One region of the Bacillus sp. LQ16 genome, then DNA from elsewhere that is predicted to be linked to it. Evidence: riboswitches for the same ligand, from Rfam matches in the RefSeq annotation. Region 1 holds a riboswitch; the other holds the start of a gene.

The links. Region 1 has a riboswitch for thiamine pyrophosphate ahead of AC3EMB_RS23720 (energy-coupled thiamine transporter ThiT). Riboswitches for the same ligand answer to the same signal wherever they lie in the genome.
Region 2: another riboswitch for thiamine pyrophosphate. It lies ahead of thiM (hydroxyethylthiazole kinase); the one in region 1 lies ahead of AC3EMB_RS23720 (energy-coupled thiamine transporter ThiT).

Annotation. Positions count from the first base shown of each region.
Region 1 is NZ_CM173491.1:4,678,906-4,686,954, forward strand. It holds gene feoB (ferrous iron transport protein B) at 1-1,167, opposite strand, end outside; gene AC3EMB_RS23715 (FeoA family protein) at 1,164-1,391, opposite strand; TPP riboswitch at 1,586-1,687, shown strand; gene AC3EMB_RS23720 (energy-coupled thiamine transporter ThiT) at 1,774-2,445, shown strand; gene AC3EMB_RS23725 (sensor histidine kinase) at 2,653-4,506, opposite strand; gene AC3EMB_RS23730 (response regulator transcription factor) at 4,503-5,192, opposite strand; gene AC3EMB_RS23735 (class D sortase) at 5,232-5,852, opposite strand; gene AC3EMB_RS23740 (LPXTG cell wall anchor domain-containing protein) at 5,942-6,433, opposite strand; gene AC3EMB_RS23745 (hypothetical protein) at 6,611-6,943, opposite strand; gene AC3EMB_RS23750 (hypothetical protein) at 7,127-7,342, opposite strand; gene hpt (hypoxanthine phosphoribosyltransferase) at 7,504-8,031, shown strand.
Region 2 is NZ_CM173491.1:445,121-453,169, forward strand. It holds gene AC3EMB_RS02265 (peptidase domain-containing ABC transporter) at 1-1,983, shown strand, start outside; gene AC3EMB_RS02270 (HlyD family efflux transporter periplasmic adaptor subunit) at 1,976-3,289, shown strand; gene AC3EMB_RS02275 (autotransporter) at 3,331-4,011, shown strand; gene AC3EMB_RS02280 (hypothetical protein) at 4,031-4,303, shown strand; partial or broken gene AC3EMB_RS02285 (toprim domain-containing protein) at 4,539-4,853, opposite strand; TPP riboswitch at 5,064-5,176, shown strand; gene thiM (hydroxyethylthiazole kinase) at 5,249-6,058, shown strand; gene thiE (thiamine phosphate synthase) at 6,076-6,732, shown strand; gene AC3EMB_RS02300 (anaerobic C4-dicarboxylate transporter family protein) at 6,848-8,049, opposite strand, start outside.

The DNA of each region.
Region 1 (8,049 bases):
AGCTTTTCCGTTTAAGCCGAAAAACTCCATAATTCTATCCATAACAACTGCAATTCGCGCCATATATCCTGAGTCTTCTAATAATGAAATGAAAAAGAATAGTGCAAAGATTTGTGGTACGAATACTAATACAGCACCAACACCGGCAATAATACCTTCTGTAACGAGTGCTTGAATAAAATCAGAAGCTCCAATACTTGTAAGTCCAGCCGTCACCCAATCCGTAAGCTGACCACCAAAAAACTCATCTAACATATCCGATAAAGGTGTACCAATCCACGTAAACGTAACCTGAAAAATAAAAAACATAACTGCTAAAAAGATTGGAAGTCCTAAAATTTTATGTGTAATTAATCTATCAATTTTTTCTGAAAAAGGAATTTTTCCTTCTTTCTCATGCTTCATAACATTTGTTTTTAACTTTTCAATATACGCTTCACGAGTTTTGTAAATGTGCTCTTCTAACGTACAATCAAGTTTTCCTTCTAAGCGAGATCGAATGGCTATGAGTTCCTTATAAATTGGTAATGCTTTCATTTCTTTTTCTACTACTTCGTTATTGCTTAAAAATTGAAGTGCTAACCATCTCGGATGCTCATAATTCGCTGTCTCTAAAAGAGCAATTACTTCTCCAATTCCTTCATCCATTTGTACACCATATGAAATAAGGAATGGCTTTTTCTCCTTTTTGTCATTTTCTTTAAGAGTCGCAAGTAGTTCTTCACAACCTTTTCCACTTCTTGCAACGACAGGAACGACTGTTACACCTAATAGTTCTGATAATCGTTTTACATCAATGACAATTCCTCTTTGCTTCGCCACATCAACCATATTTAAACCAATTGAGACCGGCTTACCAAATTCAAGTAATTGCAACGTTAAATGCATATTTCTCTCAAATTGCGAAGAATCTACGATATTTAACATATGATTAAATTCTTCTGTTAATAGAAAGTTTGTTACAACACCTTCATCACGTGAAACTGGATTTAAATCATACACACCTGGTAAATCAATTAATGTTCCTTGTCTATCTTTTAATTTACCAACCTTTTTTTCTACTGTTACACCGCTCCAGTTTCCTACGTATTCATAAGAACCAGTAAGTGCATTAAATAATGATGTCTTCCCTGTATTCGGATTCCCTAGCAAAGCTACCTTATTCACGCTAATTCCACCTTTATCATTTTCGCGTCACAATGACGAATACTAATTAACTGTCCACGACACTCCAATGTACAAGGACCTTTGAACATCGCTTTCTGTTTCAAGCGAAGTTCGCTTCCTTCCGCAAGACCGAAAGCAGCTAGTCTACGCTTTAATAGCTGATCTAAAGACTGAATACTTTTTACTAACACTTTCTCTCCAATTTTAATATCTACTAAGCTCATAACCTTCCCCCTCAGAAGAGAATGATAATTATTTTCAAAAAAATTATACCACACCCAATTTCTCTTGTACTATACCCTTTTGCTTCATATTTATTAACATTTCGCTACAATTCTATTTCAATTATTGTCATACAGCATTTGTTTGCCATTCTCATCCATTTCGCTTACAATAAACAATAGCAAATAAAGAATCTCGTTATCACTGGGGGAGCCATGCCGCTGAGAGGGAACACTTCGTTCCGACCCTTCGAACCTGTTAGTTAATGCTAACGCAGGGATTGTGCAAACGTCCGAAATACATACCTCATTTTTATTTACGTATTTCGTATCCTCCTATGATATCTATTCTTTTTTGTACAACTTGGATTTAGGGGGAGACAACATGCGTAACACCAATTTACAAGCGATGATCGAATCTGCTATTCTTGCAGCCTTCGCCTTGGTCATCGACATTTTACCACTTTCAATCAAAATATCAGCAACAGGCGGTTCCATTTCATTTGCTATGATTCCTATTTTTATTATCGCATACCGCTGGGGCTTCAAAATGGCTTTCTTAGGAGGCTTAATTTGGGGATTATTACAAATTGTCGTAGGCGATGCCATTATCGTCACACCAATTCAAGTATTAATTGAATACTTTGTTGCTTTCGCATTCATTGGATTTGCTGGTTTATTCTATCGTCCAATTCAAAAGGCGCTTTTAGCGTCAAATGAAAATAGCGAAGAACAATCAAATTTAGGTAGCCGTAAAGACAAACCTTCATCAAAACCAAACCAAGGAAAGAAAGTAATTGGATACATTATCGTCGCTACTTTTATCGGTAGTCTAGCTCGTTACTTCTGTCACTTTATCGCTGGTATCATTTTCTGGGGACAATATGCACCAAAAGGCCAATCGGCTTTCCTATATTCTTTAATATTTAACGGTAGTACAATGATTGGTTCCTATATTCTATGTACCGTTTTACTTATATTTTTATTTATCACTTCACCACGCTTATTCAAAAGCATCAGTGCTTATCAAATGAATACACAAAAAAAGGGCGCTTAATGAGCGCTCTTTTTTCATATCGTAATATTAATTAAAAATACAATAAATGCGCAAAAGAAAATAAATACCATTATACTTAGCCAATTGCTATGCACGGTTCATCGACTCCTTACATAACCTCATATTCTAAACAAATTATACTGATTAAAAATAAAGATTAGGTAAAGATAATATGAAAATAATTTAAAAAAACGCAGATCATATTTTCTACGCTTTTTTCGGTAAATAGAAATAAAATAACACACCATCTTCTGTATTTCCTGCCCCATATTCAGTATCATGTAGTTCTAAAATATTCTTTGAAATGGCAAGCCCAAGCCCCGTCCCACCTTGTGAACGCTGACGAGCTGTATCCACTCGATAAAAACGATCCCAAATTTTATCTAATTGTTCTTCTTCAATATGAGTACCTTTATTTTCAATGCACACTTTTATACGATCCTTCTCATCTATTGTAGAAATAATAATATCTTCTTTATTTGGTGTATAACGTATGGCATTCGTAATGAAATTCACGATGACTTGTTCAATCCGGCCTTGATTTGCAATCACTTCAAATGAACATATATTTTTATGAACACGAAGCTCTTTTTTCTCTATTTCCACAGATAGATGTTCACATATTTCTTCAATTACTGTATCAATATAAAACGAATCCTTTTTCATTTTATATGTACCAGATTCAAATTTAGCTAACTCAAGCATATCCAAAATTAACGTATCCATTTTGTCTACTTCTCTCTCCATCGCCTGAAAATAATAATCCTTTTTATGCTCAGCTACCCCGTCTTTTAAAATAGAAATACAGCTTTTCATAATACTTAGCGGTGTTTTTAATTCATGTGAAACACCAGAAATGAATTCTTTTCGCGTCTTTTCTAACTTTCTTTCCTTTTCAATATCTTCTTCTAACTGCCCAATATGCGAATGGAGTTTATTTGATAACACATTAATATTTTTCGATAAATCTCCAATTTCATCTTTTGAAGTAATCGGTATTTTTTCTGTAAAATCTAATTGTGCTATTTTCTTCGTCGTATCATTTATTTTTAATAATGGTTTTGCAATTTGTTTTGAATAATAAAACGAAGCTAAAAAAATAAGAACGACTACAAATGCAATGATATAGATGTAATAATCTTGCACCATTTGTACAGCTTCATCTACGGGCTGTAAAGAAGCCATCGCATAAATATATGTTACTGATCCATCTTTTTCTTTTATTGGTTTCATTAATAATTTATATTTTATATCATTCTTTTCATAGTCCATTGTCTTTGTTGAATACTCTATTTGATTACTCTCTTTTAGTAATACATCCGTTTGAAATTCTTTTATACTATCCAAAAATAAAGTATTTTTATAAATTGGATTTACGGGGCCTTTTACATCTGGAAACTGTACTTTCGTAACACGCCCTCCTATGTAAACATCTGGTTCTGGGGCAGCTTGCTCCTGAACGGCTGGCCTCTTCTCCTTAACAACTTGTTCCCCGGTTGCTTTCTTTTTCTCCTCATATAATTTTCTCATTTTCTCATTAAATGCTTTTTCTAGCGGTTTATTAGATCCGCTTAAATTCTGTTTAGATAAAGAAAAAGAGAATGGAATAAAACTATCTTCTTTTCTCACTCCAGAAAAATAAATTTCTTGCCCTAAAAAATGCTCTGATAATTTATTATCAATCTCCTCTATATTGACGAGATTACCTAAGGGAATTTTGAATATTTGTTGTCCAAAGCTCTTTTGTTGCCTACGATCTATCGTTACTTCAAAATAAAAATCATCTGCATGTTTTAAATTCCCGTTCTTATCTAATGTCGTAATCCACGTATTATTTTCTCTTAAAAAGTCTTGCTCTAGTTTCTGAATTTCTTCTGCATTTCCTGCATGATTTAAATAGTTCTTCCCAAAGGAATTTAAATTCACTTTAATATCTTCCACTTTTCGATTCGCATAATATTGTTTGAAAAATATCGTTTGTCCAATAAATATCGTCGCTAAAATCAACATGCACAATGCTGTTGTAAGAGTAAATAATTTTAGTACAATTCCATTCCTCATACATTGCCCTCAAATTTATAACCTGTGCGTACTACAGTTGTAATGTACTTTGCTTTCTCTCCTAATTTATTTCTTAAATTACGAATATGACTATTAACCGTTCGATCATCACCAGCAAATTCATATCCCCAAATTCTTGAAATGAGTTGCTCTCGCGTTAAAACGATTCCTTGATTTTTCATGAAATACGCTAATATTTCAAATTCTGTATGCGTTAAATTAATATCAGTTCGATTTACCGTAACAGTGCGTGACGGAAAATGAACGTGAATATCGTGGATTGATAATGTATCATCTTCATTCTCTAAAAGTTGCTTTGTCACTTTTCTGCTTTCTAACAACCTTTTCGCTCTTGCTAATAAAATTGGCGGACTATACGGCTTCGTCACATAGTCATTTGCCCCAAGTTCAAAACCAAGTAGCGTATCGTCTTCATCTACGCGCGCCGTTAGCATAATAATAGGCACCTCGGACGTCTTTCGAATCCTTCGGCAAACAGACCATCCATCGAGTTCTGGCAACATAATATCTAAAATAACTAAATCAACCTCTTCTTCTTCAAATACAACTAAAGCCTCTTTCCCGTCCCTCGCTTCAAACACTACATATTGCTCACTTAAAAAATAATCTTTTAATATTTCACGTAATATGTCTTCATCTTCAACAATTAAAATGTTTTTTGACATAACTGATATATCCCCCTCCCGTTTTCAGAAACTATAATTTCACTTTGAATAACTGCCAGTTAACGTCGCCTCGATAATATATCTATCTGGTGCATCCCCTATATAATCAAATGGGTAACAAGTTGTCAGTGTTAATATCGGTTCTTCTTTTTTTATAATAACAGTACGATCATCCGCATGAGTAATCCATGTCTTTTGAATTTCATATGTGTACGTTTTATTATCATACTCTAAAACAAGAGTATCCTTTTCTTTCAACTCTCCTAAATCTGTAAATACAGTATCTCGGTGTCCACTCAGTACAGTATGTCCTCCTCCAGATGGGGTTGTCGTTAAATCACTAACAAACATACCAACTCCTTTTTTCAAAGTCGTATCATCCGCTCCCCAATATATAGAAAACTTCTTCTTTATTTTCGGTATGTTTAACATCGCTACCTTTTCACCTTCTTTATGTTCTGTTTGAGAAGAAGGCACTTGAGAAGTTACAGGTGTTTCATGAGAAAGTTGAGTATCTTGTATATTTTTAAGGCTCTTTATTTCTTCTTTCGTTAATTCTTGAGCAGAGCTTTTTCCTTTATACCATTCCACAGCGTAATAGGATCCCATGAATAGCCCAATAGCCATCAATATGATACCGATATAATTGAGTAACTTCATTCTTCATCCCTCCATGCAAAAAATGGTAGGAGTAACCTACCATTTTTAATATATGAAATTATTCCATTCTTTATAGGAAAATATTTTATTTACACTTTAATCTTATTGCGACGATTCAAACCAAATAATGTACCTATCGCTACAAGACATGCACTTAATCCCATCATTGCTACATTATTTGATGCTGTATTTGGTAATTTTTCACCTTGTACAACTGGCTTTACTACTTCTTTTTTAGCTACTTCATTCTTTTGCTCGACTTTTATCGCTGCTTCTTTTTTTGCCATATCATTTTTTAACTGTTCTTGCGCTATTCTCTTTTTCTCTTCTTCACTCTTTTTCTCAGCTTTTATTGCTTCCTCTTTTTTAGCCATATCATTTTTTTCTTGTACTTGGGCCGCTTGTTTTTTCTCTACTTCATTTTTTTGCTGTTCCTTAATTGCTTCTTCTTTTTTAGCTTTATCTTGTTGCACTTGCGCTTCTTCTTCCTTTGTTACTGTTCCAGTATCCGCACTCGCTACTGAAGAATATCCTACTGTTAAAAGTGCCATTGCACAAATTGGTAATAGTCTCTTTTTCATCTTCATTCTCTCCTTATATTTTATTCACATCAACTCGCACCGGATGTATTACTAGAATAAGCAAGAGATATAAATATAAGATGCAGATGAAATATATTTCATTTAAAGATTTCATTGTAGAAAAAGAAAAAAACATCGTAATATGTACGATGTTTTTTCGGGTGTGTGTCTCAATATTTACATGTTACTTTCGCGTGATTTGGAAGTAGAACGGGCCGGAGCGATAACTAATTGTCTCGGCTCAGTTTTCTTGAAGTGATTTTTGACGTTACACTTACGACGTTGAACAACCCACGCTTTAATAGGGTTTGTTAAAATAATCTTTTGCTCTTCGTTAGGGGCCTCTTCTTCAAACCTACAACTTTCGCTCCATTTATTCCATTTCATTGTAAATTTAGAAGAAGAATGATCATCTTCACGATCAAACAAGTGCAAAAAATCCATTTTTCCATCTAGCATTACGGTGTTACTAGTCGCTAAAAAAGAAAAGGTCGTCCAACGTTTCTCCATGCCCTCCTACTCCTTTTTCACATATAGAGTGCCTAAAACTTAATTTACCTAAAATATGCTTGCCTTTTACCTTACACCCATAGTTTATCCAAAATGCTATTATGCAACTATCGATTTGCCTTACAACTACCTTACATTTTTGTAAGAAACAAAAAAACCTTCACTCTATATAATGAAGGTTTCTTACTTGTTATCTATATGATCTCTCATATCATCAAGTCCAGCTTCTTTTAGCTGCGACATCATACCGTGCGAAATTGCTCCTAACACTAAAGTCATTCCAATTAATGAAATACGAATCGCAGGTACATCAATTACGTAAGCCAACAGGCCAAGAACAATTGTTAAAAGTAATGCTTTTATAAATGTTACACTTGTGTACTGTTTCTTCTTCATCATATTCACCCTTTATGGAAGCGTTTTCTTAATATACTTAGTATATCATATCATCAGATGATTTTGTCGTTATCTTTGTAAAAAATTACTATCTCCTTTGACTTTTTCTATTCTATCCTTTACAGTCGAAATGTTCGTAAGTTTTACACTGTAGGAGGATTACAATGAATATTGAAATAAAAGACACTTTAATTTCTGAAGAACAATTACAAGCAAAAGTTAAAGAATTAGCACTTCAAATCGAACGTGACTTTGAAGGAGAAGAAATCGTAGTTATCGCAGTATTAAAAGGTTCATTCGTATTTGCTGCTGATTTAATTCGTCACATCAAAAACGATGTAACAATTGACTTCATTTCTGCATCTAGTTACGGAAATCAAACAGAAACGACAGGAAAAGTGAAACTACTAAAAGATATCGACGTAAACATTACTGGAAAAAACGTAATTGTTGTAGAAGATATTATCGATTCTGGTTTAACACTTCATTTCTTAAAAGACCACTTCTTTATGCATAAACCAAAGGCACTTAAGTTCTGTACGCTACTTGATAAACCAGAACGCCGTAAAGTGGACTTAACAGCTGAATATGTTGGCTTCCAAATTCCAGACGAATTCATCGTTGGATACGGTATCGACTGTGCTGAGAAATATCGTAACTTACCATTTATCGCTTCAGTTGTAACGGAGTAATATAATAAAATAAGCTTC
Region 2 (8,049 bases), 1.1 Mb from region 1:
CCATTACCTTCAATTGCTCATGTTGTAGTCAATGGTGGTTTGTTACACTATGTAGTAATTCATAAGGTTAAAGATAATAAAATTTATATTGCTGATCCAGAAAAGGGATTGGTTACGTACTTGTTAGAAGAATTCTGTCAAATTTGGACAGGTATTCTTGTATTAATGTCTCCTGGACAAAATTTTCAAAAAGGAAAAGAATCAAAGGGAACATTTTCACGATTTCTTGTATTATTAAAACAACAAAAAAGTTTATTAATACCATTGTTTTTTGCTTCTATTTTCTTTAATTTATTTGGGTTATTGGGAGCATTTTATTTTAAATTTTTAATTGATGATATCGTGGCGAATCAATTGATACAGACACTTCATATTGTATCAATTGGAATTATTATATTGTATATATTTAAGATACTGCTTTCTTATTTTCGTACTCATTTAATCTTATATTTAAGTAGGAGAATAGATATTCATTTAATGCTTGGGTATTATCGTCATGTTGTAGGATTACCAATGAATTTCTTTGAAACAAGAAAAGTGGGCGAAATTATTTCTCGATTTATGGACGCAAGTAAAATACGCGATGCTTTGTCAACCATAACAGTTACTTTAATGATTGATACATTAATGGTTACAATAGGAGCTGTTTTGTTATATGTCCATAGTCCTATTTTATTTGGTGTGACTTTATTAATAATACCTTTCTATATTGGTATTATTTTTGCCTTCCATAAGCCGTATCAATCTATTAATCGCAAAGAAATGGAAAGTAATGCAAAATTAAATTCCTATTTAGTAGAATCTTTAAATGGAATTGCAACTGTAAAGTCTTATAACGCAGAAAAAGAAGTGTTTTTTCAAACTGAAAGTCGTTTTATTAATCTATTAAGGCATGTATTTAAAAGAGGAATGCTATCCAATTTACAAGGTTCTATTAAAATGGGACTTGAATTAATTGGTGGAACTATCATCCTTTGGGTTGGTTCCATACAAGTATTAAAAGGGAATATGACGATAGGTGAGTTAATTACATATAATGCACTTTTAGTATATTTTTTAAATCCAATTGAAAATTTGATTGGTATTCAGCCTACCATGCAATCTGCACTAGTCGCTGGAGAACGATTAAATGAAATTTTTGATTTAGATCAAGAAAAGAGTGAAAAAGAGGATAATAAAGTATCTCCTAAAAAATTATCAGGTAAAATACAATGTTCAAATGTTACATTTCGTTATGGAACACGTAAAAATGTACTAAATAACATAAGTTTTTCAATTGAGTCAGGTAGTCAAGTAGCATTTGTAGGAGAGAGTGGATCAGGTAAAACAACCATTTCAAAACTATTAATGCATTATTATGAATCTCAGCAAGGAAATATATATTATGATGATTATCATATCAAAGAGATAAGCCGTACTGCATTACGTGATCGAATTGCATATGTCTCTCAAGAGTCATTCTTCTTTAGTGCTTCTATTTATGAAAATTTATGTTTTGGTTTAGCACGACCAGTTACTCTAGAAGAGGTTATAGACGTATGTAAGCAAGCTTGTATACATGAGTTTATCGGTGAATTACCGTTACGTTATGAAACTCTCTTAGAAGAAAATGCGTCCAATTTATCTGGTGGACAAAGACAACGTTTAGCAATTGCAAGAGCGTTATTAAAAAAACCAGATATCTTAATTTTAGATGAAGCGACAAGTAATTTAGATTCTACAACGGAAAAACATATTACGGATATGTTAAAGGAGTTGGGATTACAAGGAGTTACTGTAATTATGATTGCGCATCGATTAAGTACAATACAGCATGCAAATCAAATTTTCGTGATGGAACAAGGAAATATTAAAGAGCAAGGCGCCCATGAAGAATTATTATTCCATAAAGGAGAGTATTACCGTTTGTGGAAGAATCAAACTGTTCATATAGAACACATAGAATCTCAATCTTATGTAATGCGAGGTGTTCAAGATGAGTAAGCTTTATTCGTTTGATCAACTAACTGATAGTAAGGAATTATTAGAAAGAAAACCACCTCGTTTTATTGCTGGATTACTTGTTTTTCTTTTGATGAGCTTATTTGTTTTCTTAATCTGGGCTTATGTCAGTAAGATAGATATTGTAAGTAAGGGAACGGCAATGATACAAGGAAAATCAGATGCAAGTGTGTCTCGTACTCAAATTGTAGGTGTGGTTGATACAGTTGCTGTTAAGCCTGGTGATGAAGTGAAAAAAGGAAATATTTTAATTCAATTAAAAAATCAGGAATTAACAGATAAACAAAATCAGATGAATCAAATTGTGGAACATTTAGAAAAACAAAAAGGGATGTTAGAACAGTTGAAAGAGAGTATCCAGTCTCATAAATCTTCTTTTCTTGATGATGTGGATAAAAAAATAAGAGAAGAATATCAGGCTTATGATCAAAGATATCAATCTATACAAAATGAAAAAGACAATGAAATAAAAACAATAGAAAATAGTAAAATTTCAAGCGAACAAGATGAAGTTTTACAAGGATTAATTGCAGAAAACGAAAATATCCAAAGAGAAATAGACATAATTGAAAAACAAAAAACAAAAGAAAATATATTAGAAGAACAAAAACAAGTAATGGATGATAAAAAAGAAAATTTAGAATCCCAAAAAAATAGTGTAGAAAAGCGTATTCAACAACGAAAAGAAACTTTAGAGCATGAAAGAACAAAAGTGGATGTTACTAAAGAAGGAAAGCAAGAACAAAAGAAAGATGCTTTAAAACAATATAAAGAAGAATCTATGATTTCAGTGAATCAACGTATTCAATCCCTAGAACAAGAACTATTTATTAAAAAGCAAGAGTTAGATGGACTGCGTCATCAAAATGAAACGACAATTATAAAAGCACAAAAAGACGGGATTGTACAATTTCCTGCCATCTTACAACAAGGGGATTTAATTAATCCTGGCCAAGAAATTGTTTCGATTATCCCAAAAGAAGACCAAAAAAAAGTAAGAATCTTATTACCAGCTCAAGAGATAAAAGGAATAAAAAAAGGAGATAAAGTACAATATTCGTTTAAGTTACAGAAAACGGATAAACAAATGGGGCAAATAACATATGTATCAGCATATCCTACTTTTGATAAAAATACTAAAGGGTATATGTATGAACTAGAAGCCACAATTGATACAAAAGATTTACAAGAACTACATACAGGAATGGTTGGTAGAGCTTCTGTCATTACAGGAGAAGAAACGGTATGGAAATTTATTTTAAGAAAATTAGATTTTATTTCTAATTGAAATAGTTAAAAATAGATTCATATAAGGAGACAGAATTAAGTATGAAAAAGTATTTTTCTATTATAATCATGTTAATTTTATTAATAAGTTCTTTTCCTTTATCGGTTACATATGCAAAGGAAAAAAACATCAATTTAAGCAATATTGAGCAAATGACTAGTGTTTTTAATGATAATATTAATCTAGGAGAAAAAATTAGCTATATTAGAAATAGTGATTTGAATAATTGGTCAGTTAAAGAAATGAATCAGGCCCTAGATAAAATAGATAATTTAAATCTGAGTATAATGGAACGAGCAAGTTTAAAGAGAGAGGTAATACGTTCTTCAGGATTTTCTAATTTTGATTTTAAAGAAACAAATTCGGATGTATTAGCATTTAAGGAATTAAAAATAGAAATTATAGAGACTGATCAGCTACTTACTTTATATAGAAGAAGCAAGGCTGGTGAACCGGAATCTAAATATGGTCTTGGCTATTGGTGGGGAGATAAAGAAAGAAATATTGAAGAAACTAGAAATGAGTTAGCCGTATTAGAAGCTTGGGGGAATCCGCTTAATATACAATATAAAATCACGGTACCTAAAGGAACGAGAATACTTAAAGGATTTACAGCTTCGCAAACTCAATATCTTAAAGGTACAAGTATAGTTCAAGAATATAGAGAAGGTGGAGCTATGCAATACTGGATTAATAAGATAGATAACAGTTGGTTACAATAAAATTTATTAGGAGGATAGCATGACAAATCATCATGAATTTATAAGTTTAGCTCTAGATTGTGAGCGTATTATAAAACAAAATATCCCTAGTAATCCCGACGATGCTAAAAGATATCATTTAATGCTAAACGAACTTAAAGGGTTAAGAATGACCATAAAATTAAACCAATTAAATGACAAGTTATATTATTTATCAATTACACAAATGCTTGAGAAAAATGATCCGAAAAAAGTATTACAAGCTGTTTTAAAACTTAATACATTTTATTGTAACTACTATCAAAATTTATAAATTTACTACCATAATAAACTTGAGCCTATATTCTTTCAAATAACATAGCTCATGGTGGCAGGCACTCGAAAGGGTGCCTTTTCTTTAGGGAAAATACACCTAATAAGAAAGCTAGTCTTAACGTACAATTTTCTTTTTATGTGCAATTATAAATATATTAGATATCATTGTTAAATGAAGGATGAAAGGTGTTTTAGAATTTATGTGCAGATATATTTTATAGAGATAAGTCGATGTCTGTTGCTACAATAATTTCATTTACATCTTTTCTAAGTAGCTGACTTTTTACAGCATTAAATTGTTTACCAGTTTGTTTAATAACCGTTAATTTCAAACGCTCAGGTAGCATCGGTAAATCTTCTAAATTCCACTTTTTATATTTCACATCATAACTTTCTGGATCTGCTAATGTAACGAGATGACCTAAAGCCCAAGTTACAATATATTTACTACCCTCAAGATAGCCGTTTCCTTTTTTATCACACTTCAGTACACGAGCAATATCTCGTGCAACGGAAGGTTTTTCAGCGATTACAACGCTTTTTGACATATTAAAAACATCCTTTCAAATTTCCATAAGTTAAATATAGCATACATCTTCTTGAGATTCAGTTTCGCTCCATATTTGATCGGTTTTTAATGGAGGGAACAAAATCCCAACTAATTAAAGTTTCACTTTATCAGTTGCTTCTATATTAAATAGAAAAAGTAAAGAACTTGTTATTTTACTAGAATAAGAGTAGACTTTGAAGTAGATGAATAAGAAACACATGGGAGTTTGTGGATACAAACTGAGAGTATGGCTACTAGTCCGTCATTGACCATTTGAACCTGTTGGATAATGCCAGCGTAGGGAGAGTGTAAAAGCACATATTCAGGCACTTTGCGTACGCGCAAAGTGCCTTTTTGTGTATCTCCCATCATTATAGTTAGGAGATGAAAAGGATGAATATGAAAGAAATTAGTAAAGTAGTGGATTTGGTGAGAGAATCTAATCCGCTCGTTCATAATATTACAAATGTTGTTGTAACAAATTTTACTGCTAACGGTTTGTTGGCACTTGGGGCATCGCCTGTAATGGCGTATGCAAAAGAAGAAGTAGCAGAAATGGCTAGCATTGCTGGAGCTTTAGTATTAAATATGGGAACACTTCGTCCTGAGGAAGTAGAAGCGATGTTACTTGCTGGTAAATCAGCAAATGTGAACAATGTGCCAGTACTATTTGATCCAGTTGGTGCAGGAGCAACTTCGTATCGAACAGAAGTTGCGAGACATATTCCAGCCGAAATAGATTTAGCAATTATCCGCGGCAATGCGGCTGAAATAGCAAACGTTATTAATGAGAAATGGGAAATTAAAGGGGTAGACGCTGGTACTGGAAATGGCAATGTTGTAAGTATTGCAAGGCAGGCAGCAGACGAATTAAATACAGTTGCGGTTATTACTGGAAAAGAAGATGTTGTTACAGATGGAGAGAGAACTATTGTTATTCGAAACGGTCACCCTATTTTAACGAAAGTTACGGGAACAGGTTGTTTACTAACGTCTGTAATAGGAGCATTTGTAGCAGTGGAAAAAGATTATGTAAAAGCAGCAGTAGCAGCATTAACGTTTTATGGTGTAGCTTCGGAACTGGCAGCTGCTAAGACCGTGGAAAAGGGACCTGGTAGTTTCCAAATTGAATTTTTAAATCAGTTAGCGAATACTACTGCTGGTGATATTGAGAAGTATGGAAAGATTGAGGAGTTAGAGTAAGGGGGATGAAACATACGATGCGCATTGAAACAAAGAAAATGTCTAAGTTATTACAAGTGTATTTTATTATGGGAAGCAATAACTGCACGAAGGATCCTTTAGCTGTATTGAAAGAAGCGTTAGATGGTGGAGTGACACTTTTTCAGTTTCGCGAGAAGGGGGAAGGTTCTTTAATCGGAGAAGATAGAGTGCGCTTTGCAAAAGAATTGCAGACGCTTTGTAAGGAATATAGTGTTCCTTTCATTGTAAATGATGATGTAGAATTAGCCATTGAATTAGATGCAGATGGTGTTCATGTAGGACAAGATGATGAAGGAATTACATCTGTTCGTGAAAAAATGGGAGATAAAATTATCGGCGTATCTGCTCATACAATTGAAGAAGCACGCTTTGCAATCGAAAATGGAGCAGATTATTTAGGCGTTGGACCTATTTTCACAACGAGTACGAAAAAAGATACGAAAGCGGTTCAAGGAACGAAAGGATTAGCTTATTTTAGAGAACAAGGAATTACAGTGCCGATCGTTGGTATTGGTGGGATTACAATTGAAAATACAGCAGCAGTTATAGAAGCGGGTGCGGACGGTGTTTCAGTTATTTCAGCAATTAGTTTAGCTGAATCTGCGTATGAAAGTACGAGAAAATTAGCTGAAGAAGTAAAGAGAAGTTTGTAGGGAAGGACGTGTAGTATTTTAAGTGCTACATGGAGAAATGGACTGCCCAAAATTTTAAACAAACGTTTGATTAAAAAAGCACAAACCTTTTTAAATAAGGGTTTGTGCTTTTTCTTTAAAACATAATAGAAATTAAAAGCATTCCAATGCCGATAGAAGTAAATGTTGCGATTAAACCTGGAATCATAAAGCTATGATTTAATACGTATTTACCGATACCTGTTGTACCAGTACGGTCAAAGTTAATGGCAGCAACGATTGTTCCATAGTTTGGAATGAAGAAATATCCGTTTACTGCAGGGAACATTGCAATCAGTAGTGCTGGTGGAATACCAAGGGATAGTCCAAGTGGCATTAAGGCACGTACTGTTGCTGCTTGGCTGTACAGTAAAATAGATAGAATGAATAGCGCGATGGCAAATAGCCAAGGTGCACTTGTTACTAAATGCTGAATAGATCCTTGAATCATATTTAAGTTTCCGTTAAAGAAAGTATCTCCCATCCAAGCGATACCGAAAATAGCAACAACTGCTGTTGCCCCTGCTTTAAAGACGTTACCAGACACAATGCTTTCTACATTTGGTTTACAGAAAATAATAATAAGAGCCGCGATAGTTAACATAACCATCTCAATTGTGTTCGGCATGGAAAGGCGAGCTAACTTCCCATCGACTATCCATCCTGGACGAAGTGCTTCAAATGAACCAAGAAGTACAACAAGGAAGGTTCCTACAAGGAAAAGGATAACTGATAATTTTGCGCCCTTTACACCTACAAATTCTTTTTTCTCTTCAAGCTTAGGAATCATTCCTTCTTTTAATCGTTTTAAGTATTCAGGGTCCTCACTTAATTCTTTTCCCATCTTACTAGCAACGAATGCTGCTAACATACAAGCAATGAAAGTGGAGGGAATACTCACTTTTAAAATATCTAATAAAGTGATTTTATAGTCAGCTAACATTGCTAAAAGAGCAACTGTGGCAGCTGAAATTGGACTAGCTGTAATTGCTTGTTGAGAAGCGATTACGGCAATCGACATTGGGCGTTCCGGTCTAATCCCTGATTCACGAGAGACTTCTGCAATAACAGGAAGTACAGAATAGGCAACGTGACCAGTGCCTGCACATAGTGTGAATAAATAAGTAACAATTGGAGCAAAAAAAGTAATACGCTTTGGATTTTTTCGTAATGCCTTTTCAGCTAGATGAACAAGATAGTCCATTCCTCCAGCAGCTTGCAAAGCACCAGCAGCTGTAATTACTGCCAAAATCATAAGCATTACATCGATAGGAGGCGCGGTTGGTTGTAAGTGGAAGA